DNA from 2 places in the Pseudoalteromonas sp. BSi20495 genome. Region 2 is predicted to be linked to the other one. Evidence: predicted binding sites of a transcription regulator. Region 2 holds the regulator's gene; the other holds the start of a gene.
What was found. The regulator sigma-54, encoded in region 2, starts transcription at its own class of promoters, with help from an activator protein. The targets are predictions, from matches to a motif close to GTTGGCACGNNNNTNGNNT.
Positions count from the first base shown of each region.

Region 1: the regulator sigma-54 is predicted to act here: its motif matches at 2,017-2,035, upstream of flgJ (flagellar assembly peptidoglycan hydrolase FlgJ).

Region 1 covers NZ_BADY01000065.1:1,546-6,869, forward strand. Annotated here, with positions in the region: gene flgG (flagellar basal-body rod protein FlgG) at 1-132, shown strand, start outside; gene flgH (flagellar basal body L-ring protein FlgH) at 149-832, shown strand; gene P20495_RS11250 (flagellar basal body P-ring protein FlgI) at 845-1,939, shown strand; gene flgJ (flagellar assembly peptidoglycan hydrolase FlgJ) at 2,072-3,067, shown strand; gene P20495_RS11240 (flagellar basal body rod C-terminal domain-containing protein) at 3,069-5,072, shown strand; gene flgL (flagellar hook-associated protein FlgL) at 5,075-5,324, shown strand, end outside.
Region 2 covers NZ_BADY01000061.1:33,686-39,009, forward strand. Annotated here, with positions in the region: gene rapZ (RNase adapter RapZ) at 1-734, opposite strand, end outside; gene ptsN (PTS IIA-like nitrogen regulatory protein PtsN) at 754-1,206, opposite strand; gene hpf (ribosome hibernation promoting factor) at 1,211-1,498, opposite strand; gene P20495_RS11560 (RNA polymerase factor sigma-54) at 1,525-3,024, opposite strand; gene lptB (LPS export ABC transporter ATP-binding protein) at 3,094-3,819, opposite strand; gene lptA (lipopolysaccharide transport periplasmic protein LptA) at 3,816-4,358, opposite strand; gene lptC (LPS export ABC transporter periplasmic protein LptC) at 4,348-4,902, opposite strand; gene kdsC (3-deoxy-manno-octulosonate-8-phosphatase KdsC) at 4,899-5,324, opposite strand, start outside.

The DNA.
Region 1 (5,324 bases), on a different contig from region 2:
CTTGAAACATCAAACGTAAATGTCACAGAAGAGCTGGTAAATCTTATCGAAACTCAACGTATTTATGAAATGAATTCAAAAGTAATTTCAGCCGTCGACGAAATGATGAGTTATATCAATCAGCAACTATAAGGTTTAGGGGCAGAATATGCGTAATATTATGTTATTTGCGGCAGGCACTCTATTTTTAAGTGGATGTGTATCAACACAAAATAGTGAAATAGTGCAAGACGATCCTTACTATGCGCCAATGTACCCAGAACCAAATATAGAACCTGTTGTAGCAACAGGCTCTTTATTTAACACGAATGTGTCGAACGATTTATACGCGGACAGAAAAGCTCTGCGTACCGGCGATATCATTACGGTTAAATTGCAAGAATCTACCCAAGCTACAAAAGCGGCAAAAACAGAAACAGATAAGCAATCTGACACGAGCCTTGACCCTGTAATTGGTTTGGGGGGACTTCCTGTTAATATCGGTGGCGACAGTATTCAATTTGGAATTGGCAGTGATTCATCGTTTTCTGGTGACTCTAAATCAAATCAATCAAATAGTTTATTTGGCAATATATCGGTTAATGTGATGCGTGTTTTACCAAACGGTAACTTAGTTATTCGAGGTGAAAAATGGTTAACTCTTAATACAGGCGAAGAGTTTATTCGCTTAGAAGGGTTAGTGCGCCCGCAAGATGTTGGCTCGGATAATACGGTTGAGTCAAACCGAATAGCCAATGCACGGATTCAATATTCAGGAAAAGGGCAAACCCAAGAGGCACAAAGTGCTGGTTGGTTAACGCGCTTTTTTAGTAGCTCGCTCTTTCCTTTTTAGAGGACATTCAATATGAATGTATTTAAGTTTTTTTGTTTAATTGTTTTGCTGGGATGCCAATTTTCGGCACATGCAGAGCGTATTAAAGATATCTCTATGGTTGAAGGTGTGCGTTCTAACCAATTAGTGGGTTACGGGTTAGTTGTTGGCTTACCTGGGACTGGCGAGCAAAGTAAGTTTACCCAACAGAGTTTCAAGGGCATGTTAAGTAATTTTGGTATTACACTGCCGGCTAATTTAAGCCCTAAAATTAAAAATGTGGCTGCTGTTGCTGTGCATGCAGAGTTACCTGCGTTCAGAAAACCAGGACAAACAATTGATATTACCGTGTCGTCTATTGGCAGCGCCGGTAGTTTGCGCGGTGGTACTTTAATTCAAACATTTTTAAAAGGTGTTGATGGGAATGTATACGCTATAGCACAAGGTAGCCTTATTGTTGGCGGCTTAGGAGCTGAGGGGTTGGATGGCAGCAAGGTTGTTATAAATACACCCACCGTCGGTCGAATTCCCAATGGTGCTACTGTTGAACGTGCCGTTAAAAGTCCATTTATGCAAAGTGACTATATTACTTTTAATTTAAATCGCCCAGATTTTACAACAGCGAAACGTTTAGAAAGTACGATAAACGACTTAGTTGGTCCCAATAGCGCACAGGCAATTGATGCTGCATCTATTCGTGTTATTGCCCCAAGAGATGCATCACAACGTGTATCGTATTTATCAACACTTGAAAACTTAGAGTTTACCCCTGCGGATAACGCAGCAAAAATTATTGTTAACTCTCGTACGGGTACGATTGTAATCGGGAAAAATGTAAAGCTACAGCCTGCCGCAATTACTCATGGTGGTTTAACTGTGACGATTACAGAGCAACAAAATGTATCTCAGCCTAATGCATTAAGTGAAGGTGAAACCGCCGTTACTAATCAAAGTATTATCGATGTGAATCAGGATGATTCACGTGCATTTGTATTTAATCCAGGTGTTAGCTTGGACGATTTAGTCAGAGCAATCAATGAAGTTGGTGCTGCACCAGGTGATTTGATGGCAATTCTTGAAGCGCTAAAAGAGGCTGGTGCAATAAACGGTCAACTAGTTGTTATTTAGTATTTAAATACGCCCTAGTAACATTTTTACTAGGGCAAAATCATCCCCTCGCAATATATCTAATTTAAAGTTAGTCAACTGGCTCAATTTTTGCATTTTAATTGCATTACTCATTATTGTGTCAAAAAGCTGATGGAAACAAATCATCTCGATAAGCAAAACTTTTTTGATTTAGGCAACTTAGATTCACTTCGTAAAGAAGCCTTAACCAGTGGTGATTCATCGACTGATGCATCAAAGGCTGCGCTAAAAAAAGCCGCTGCACAATTTGAAGCAATTTTCACTCAAATGTTACTTAAAAGTATGCGCAAGGCAAACGAAGCATTTGAGGACAAAGAAAGCCCATTTAATTCTAGTGGGGTTAAGTTCTTTGAAGAAATGCACGATCAACAATTATCGACAGAACTATCATCAAATGGTTCTTTAGGCCTTGCAGACTTAATCGTTCAACAGTTATCCCCTGATGGTAAAAACTTTATGCCCGGATCTGTTTTGAGAACAACAGCGGACTTTTTAAGTGATAAGCGAGTGGGCTCAGAACTTCCTCATGAAAATAATAATAAATCAGTAGAGCCTGTAAGTACGAACATGAACATGGATATTACAGAATCAAAAATAGAGACTCCGGTATTTGAATCGGCTGAAGAGTTTGTTAGCTCTGTGTGGGAACACGCTAAAACGGCAGCAAAGAAAATTGGTTTAAACCCGGCTGTAATGGTTGCGCAAGCAGCGCTTGAGACTGGTTGGGGTAAACATATCATTAATAAAAGTGATGGTAACAGTTCAAATAACTTATTTAATATTAAATCAGATAAAAGCTGGGAAGGTGAAAAAGCCAGTAAAGTCACACTCGAATTTGAGCAAGGTACAGCGGTCAAAAAGAAAGCAAGCTTTAGGGCGTACGACTCAATAAAAGAAAGTGTAAATGACTTTGTTGATTTTTTGACACAAAACCCACGCTATCAAGAGGCATTAAAAAATACAGCAAAGCCAAGCGACTTTTTAGATTCGTTACAAAAAGCGGGTTATGCAACCGATCCAAATTATGCTAGCAAAATAAAACAAGTACTGAAAAGTACTGAATTAAAAGATATTGCGGCAAACGTTATTCGCCAAGGAGTAAAGTAATATGTCGTTTAATTTATTAAGTATTGCCAGTTCTGGAGTTAGGGCTAACTCAGAGCTACTGCAGACGACAAGCAAAAATATCGCAAATGTAAATACTGAAGGTTATGTTCGTGAACGAACGGAGCATTCAACCATGATTGATAATCAGGTTGGTCGAGGTGAAACTTACCGATTACTGAATCAGTTTGCTCAGGAACAATTAAACCGAGATACATCGAATAAAACTTTCTTTGAGCAATTTGTGGTAGAAGCTAATCGTGTTGATACTTTATTTTCTGAAGAATCGAATAGTTTATCTACAAGCGTTAACTCTTTATTTAACAATGTTCAAGGAGCACTTAACCAGCCATCTTCAACGGTTTCGCGTTCGCTAGTGATGACTGATGCTGAAAATTTAATAAATCAAATGGATAGGCTTTCAGGAATTGTGTTCGATCAAAAAAATATAGTAAACGAACAGCTCGAAATTTTCACTGATGAAGCTAATGGGTTAGTTCAGAAAATAAGCACGTTGAATCAAGATATTGCTGCTGTAAATGGTACTAATAATGCAGCTGATGCTAGCTCTACATATAATGAGCGCGATAAAGCTATTCGTGACCTGTCAGAACTTATAGATATAGAAACACTTGATGGCCCCAACGGTGAAAAGCTTGTTTTTATGGGTACAGGTGAAGCAGTAGTTATGCAGAATGGTTCTTTTAATTTATTTTCCATGCGAGGTGACCCAGATCCTAATTTTAAAGAGCTTAAGCTTGATGTTAATGGTGGTAAAGTTGTGCCTCTCGAAGTTGATACAAGTAAATTGAAAGGAAAAATTGGCGGCTTACTTGCATTTAGAGACGATATTTTAGTACCAGCACAAAATCAAATTGGTCAAATGGGATTGGCTATTGCAGATTCTTTTAATGAGCAAAATAAGCTTGGTATGGATGCTAATGGTGAGTTAGGTGGCAATATATTTAATATACCTGCAGTCGGCGGTTATGCTTATGCAGCCAATACTGGTGGTTCAACCATGACAGCAACGCTCGAGCCAGGTAAGAGTAGTGAATTGCCGGCAAGTGATTTCATAGTTACATATACTAGTGGCACAACAGTAGAAATTCAGCCGGTTGATAATAAAGGTGAACCGCTGGGTAACCCTTCAACAGCAAATATAGTTGCTGGAGTTATAGATTCATCTACTATTACCAGTGGTGAGTCATATGGGTTACAGATTAATGTGTCGGGGACCGGAAATACAGGTGATCAGTTTCAAATAAAGCTTAATTCAGAAGCTGCTGCAAGTATGTCTTTGACAACAGGGCGTGGTGAAGATTTAGCATTAGCCGCACCAATTAGAACCGCCAACGATATTAATAATACAGGTTCTGCAACAATTACTGTGGGTGAAGTTACGGATGTTACAACAGGCAGTTTTAGTTCTTCTCCAGTTGGGCTTACAAATGGGCCTATTTCGATAGTTAAAACAGCCAACTTGGATGAATATACAGTATCAGATGGAGTTAATACCAGTACATTTACGATAACGCCTCCGGCAGAGAATATGTTACAGCAAGCAGGTAATGGATTTGAATTATATGGTTTCGATTTTGATTTAGAAGGCACAACTGCTACGGGTGATACCTTCACATTAGAATTTAACGAAGGTGGCTTCGATGATAATCGAAATGGTTTAAAGCTTGCTGAATTACAAAGTGGAGAGTTAGTTCGTCAAAATGTGGTTTCGGGTACGAATGCAGATAACCATAAAACATTTAATCAAGCTTACGCGGGATTAGTAAGTGATATTGGTGTGGTAACCAGCCAGGCGAAAACAAATGGTGAGGCGTTTGAAGCACTCGCTCAACAATCAGAAGCATGGTACGAATCACTCTCGGGAGTGAATCTAGATGAGGAGGCTGCTAATTTATTACGTTTTCAACAATCTTATGCAGCCTCAGCACAAGTTTTAGCGACGGCCCGTACCATTTTTGACACTTTACTTAGTGCTGCGAGGTAGTTATGCGCTTATCAAATAATTTAATGTATCAAAATAGTTTGAATTCAATTTTAAATAATCAACAAAGCGTAAACAAAGCGCAAGAGCAAGTTAATACACAAAAGCGAGTTTTAACAGCTTCGGATGATCCGTCGGCTTCGGCTCGTGCTTTGCAGTATACAGATCGTATACAAAGTAATGAGCAATACACTAAAAATATTACAATGCTCACTAGCCGTTTAAATATAGAGGAAGCAGCTCTCAAAGGAATTA
Region 2 (5,324 bases):
ATAGCAATAGTTAAGTAGCTACGGTTATTTCGCTCTAAATGTGGCAACCATGTTTGTACAAAAGTTTGAATTTGCCAAGTGAACTTTTGGACAATGCTGTGGCTGGCTAAGTAATCCTTTACGGGTTGGTCTAAGCCATTTAAAGGTTTTAATTCTGGCTCCCAATGTGGGTTCGGTAAAAAGCGTGCATCAAAGACATAATCAGCTTCCTTAGGAATGCCGTGTTTAAAGCCAAATGACTCAAAAGTAACAATGAGTTGTTTATCTTTTTTACCCAGAATTTTTTCACGAATTGATTCAGCAAGTTGATGAACACTTAAATCACTCGTGTCGATCATATAGTCAGCGCGAGTAGTGAGAACATCGAGTAGTTCTTTTTCTTTTTTTATAGCTAAATCAAGAGGTAATGAGTCAACTGATAACGGGTGTAGACGGCGAGTCTCAGAAAAACGTTTAATTAATGTTTGATCCTCACTGTCTAGATAAAACAGAGTCGGTTTAGCAAAGCCAGGTAAGTATTCAAGGATATCGTTAAATTCATCTTGCTCTTTTGGTAAATTACGGACATCAATACTAACTGCAATTTTGTCGTAGTTATCAGATACACTTCTCACTAAAGAAGGTAGCAGATTAATTGGAATATTATCTACGCAATAATAACCTAAATCTTCAACTACGCGTAAAGCAACCGATTTTCCAGAACCGGAACGGCCACTTATGATAATTAATTCCATTTATCACCCATTATGTTAATTACGATTGTTCTACAATAACTTGATACAGTTCAGTATCTGATTTTGCGCTGCGTAACTGTTTACAAAAATCTTTATTATTTAGTTTATCAGCTATCGTTGCGAGCGTCTTTAAGTGCTGCTGGTTATCGCCATCAGGTACGATGAGAGCAACAAATATATCAACAGGGCGATTATCTATTGCATCAAAATTAATAGGTGTTTCGCTTACTAATACGAGTGCTAAGGGCTCTTCTGCGCCGCTCATTCGCCCATGAGGGATTGCAATGCCTCTTCCTATACCAGTGCTTCCCAGTTTTTCTCTATTCATTAAGGCGCTGAGAATATCTTGTTGAGAAAGATATGGGAGCTTGTCATGAGCAAGTTGACTGATGAACTCTAAAATTCTTTTTTTACTATTAAAAAGGACCGCAGCTCTGCTGCAGTCCTGGCATATAAGTGAACTTAATTTCATAATATTAGTGTCGAGCAAGCTTCTCTTTGTGTTTAATAACTTGGCGATCGAGCTTGTCAATCAGCGAGTCAATGGCGGCGTACATATCTTGATGTTCAGTAGAGGCAAATAACTCAGCTCCACTTACATGAATCGTTGCCTCAGCTTTTTGGTTTAATTTTTCTATATCAAGAATGACATGAACATTATTAATATGATCTGAGTGTCTTTCTAGCTTCGCAAATTTGGTATTTACATAATCTCTTAATGAATCAGTTACTTCTACGTGACGACCAGTTAAGTTTAGTTGCATAAGCATTACCCTCTTTGTTTAGCGTCTTAAATCAAACTTTTTCGCTGATTTGACGGTGGAATAGCTAGAGATTCGCGATACTTTGCGATTGTACGTCTCGCTACTTTTATTCCTTGCTCAGCTAATATATCTGCAATTTTACTATCACTCAATGGTTTTGCTGAGTTTTCTGCTGCGATTAATTTTTTAATGAGAGCGCGTATTGCTGTTGATGAGCATTCGCCTCCATTTTCAGTACTTACATGGCTTGAGAAAAAATATTTAAGCTCAAAAATACCGCGAGGTGTATGCATATATTTTTGAGTTGTTACGCGTGAAATAGTTGATTCGTGCATTTCGACCATTTCTGCTACATCATTTAAAACCATTGGTTTCATGGCTTCTGGGCCATGCTCAAAAAAACCTTGTTGTTGCTTAACAATACAATTAGTTACTTTTAATAGTGTATCGTTTCTACTTTCTAAACTTTTAATAAACCATTTAGCTTCTTGTAGATGCGAGCGAATAAACTGGCTATCACCACTTGATTTAACGGTGCGTGACATTGCTGCATATTGGCTGTTGACTCTGATTTTAGGCATGCTATCTGGGTTTAGTTCAACAACCCAGCGACCTTTTATTTTTTTCACCGATACATCAGGAATTACATACTCAGATTCTTCTCTAACTATAGTATCCGCCGGTTTTGGGCTAAGAGTATGTATTAAAGTCATTATTTCTTTAAGCTCTTCTTCTTTGAGCTTTGTTTTTTTCATTAATGTACGATAGTCGCGAGCAGCTAATAGATCAATGTGCTCGGTTAAAATCATTTTTGTTTCATTAATATAGGGTGTTTCTTTATCGTATTGGTTCAGCTGAATACATAAGCATTCTTGTAAACTACGTGCTGCAATACCAACAGGGTCAAACAATTGAATTCGTTTTAAAACAGCTTCTATTTCGTCAAGTTCAACTTCGTTGTCTTCTTCGTTCTCTTGATTAAAACTTTCTAAAATTTCTTCGCAGCTTAGCGTTAAAATACCCGAATCATCGACGGCTTCAACAATCGCAATCGCAATCGCTTCATCGGTAGGACTAAAGGGAGTCAGTTGTAGTTGCCACATTAGGTATTCGTGGAGCGTTTCAGTCGAGGAGCCTTGGTATATAGATTCATCTTCAGGCATTGGTCCTGATGATGACGCTGGGGCTGCGCTCATATATTCATCCCAACTAACATCCATAGCCATTTCATCACTTAGCGTATCTTTAGCAAGTGCTTCACCACTGTCTTGCTCATATTCGCTCGGAACATCATCAGCATTTGCGCTAACAGTGACATCGTCGTTATCTGCTTTTTGCTCGTTTTTACCAGCAGAATCTTCGGCGTAATCTTGTTCTTCAACCTCTAATAGGGGGTTGCTGTCGAGTGCTTCTTGTATTTCTTGCTGGAGATCCAATGTACTGAGTTGCAACAGGCGAATTGCTTGTTGCAGCTGTGGAGTCATTGTAAGTTGCTGGCCCATGCGCAGCTGTAATGATTGCCTCATGTATCTCTAACAATCCTTTTATGTTGTTATAATTAATACTAGCAGATGCTTAAAGACATGGCGTAAATGTTACAGCCTAAATTGCTCGCCTAAATAAACATCACGTACTGTTTTATCGTTTAATACGTGTTCTGGAGTGCCTGATGCAATTAACTCACCATGAGAAACTATGTAGGCTTTTTCGCAAACATCAAGAGTTTCTCTTACATTATGGTCGGTAATTAACACACCAATACCACGATTTTTAAGATGTTCTATTATTTTCTTTATATCTAACACTGAAATAGGGTCAACACCAGCAAAAGGCTCATCAAGCAATATAAATTTAGGATCAGCGGCTAGTGCTCGCGCTATTTCAACTCGGCGACGCTCGCCTCCTGATAATGCCATACCTTGGCTATCACGAATGTGCTGAATACTAAATTCATCTAATAAATTGTTAAGTGTGTCTTCTCTTGCTTGCTTATTTAGCTCTTTACGTGTTTCTAAAATAGCCATTAAATTTTGATAAACAGTAAGCTTTCTAAAAATTGATGATTCTTGGGGTAAGTAACCAATGCCTAATCTAGCACGACTATGCATAGGTAAAAGAGTAATATCGTTATCGTCGATAGAAATCTTGCCTTTATCACTAGGTACAAGGCCTACAATCATATAAAACGTTGTGGTTTTACCTGCACCATTAGGGCCAAGTAACCCGACTATGCTGCCAGCCTTTACTTCCAAACCTACATTTTTTACAACTTCACGGCCTTTATAACTTTTAGCTAATAGTTCTGCTTTTAATGTACTCATGGCTGACCTTTATCGTTTTTTTCTTTTTTAGTCTCAATAGGTACTAAAATAGTATGCACACGATCGGTTGAGTTTTCGTCTTTTTCAGCGCTAATTAATTGCTGTTGCATATCGTAAGTAATACTCTTGGCATTTATTTTTTGACCCGCTTGCGATACTTGTGCATCGCCAATAAGGGTTAAAAATCGTTTAGCTACATCATAACGAACTTCGTTTGCGCTGGCGCTCATTATAGTGCCATCAGTTTGTTTTTCTTCGAAATATGCAGGGCTACCAGTTGCAATTAGTAGCTGTTTATTATCGCCTAATTCATCACGTTTATGTACTTCTAAACGGTCGGCTGTAATACGACGGTTGCCGTGAATAATCTCAACATTTTTTTCAAAAATTCCGACGTTTTCTTTTAATTGGCCTTCTTGTTTGTCGGCACTTATTGATATTTGATTCGCTGCAGGTTGAATCGCTTGTTCAGCAGCGCTAAGGTTGAAAGCTAGTATAAGTGTCGGAATAATAAGTATTTTTGAAATTTTATTGGTCATAATATATAGTTCGCGTATGGTTAATAAGTTTTATCACTTCAGTTTTTAAATCGGCTTCAAGGCCTTTACCGGTGATCTTTAAATTGGGTCCCGTAACAATAACGGGTTGCTCTGAACGCATCGTGAGTAGTTTTATATCTACTTGAATATTATCCGCATTAATCTTGTCTATCATTGCATTATCAGTAAGATTATTGGCAACCACGTTACCTTCTAAAATTAATTGTTTTCCTTCATATAACGTTGCTTCGTCTGCATTTATTCGCCATGTTTGTTTTTCGTTATATAAGGTGAAAATGGGCTTTTCAAAAAAGGTAAAGCCTAGCTGTTGATATAACTCCATTTTAGCAGCTGTAACTTTATGATTAATTTTACCATTTTCATCATAGGCCGTTTGTTTTAGCTCAATAGCAATATAATCAGGCTTAGCGATAACTTCAGCTTCAACCTGAGCTGTCATATTTGTTTGTGTAAAATAAGGGTACCAAAGCCAAACCATACAGCTGATGAATAAAACGCTTAAAATTATGCGCGCTGTATTCATGAACTAGTACCTTTGCTAGTAAGTGGTTTGTCGTTCTCTAGCATAAGTAAGTCGGTTAGTTCTCTCACTGCGCCAAAACCACCCAGCATCTGTGTCGTGTAATGTGATAAACGCTTGATTAGTGGGTGAGCATCGTTAACTGCAACGGCAAACCCGACTAATTCCATTACCGGCATATCGGGGCCATCATCACCAATGTAGGCAATTTGATCATCACTTAGGTGAAGCTTGTTTTTTAGCTCTTCGTAAGCAATAAGCTTGTTTTCTTGACCTTGATAAATATGTTGTACTGTTAAACTGGTCATACGTTGTTGCACTATCTGCGAATGGCGACCAGTAATAACAGCCACTTCAAAGCCACTGTTTATAAGCGCTTTAATGCCAAAACCATCTTTTGTATTAAATGCTTTGAGCTCTTCACC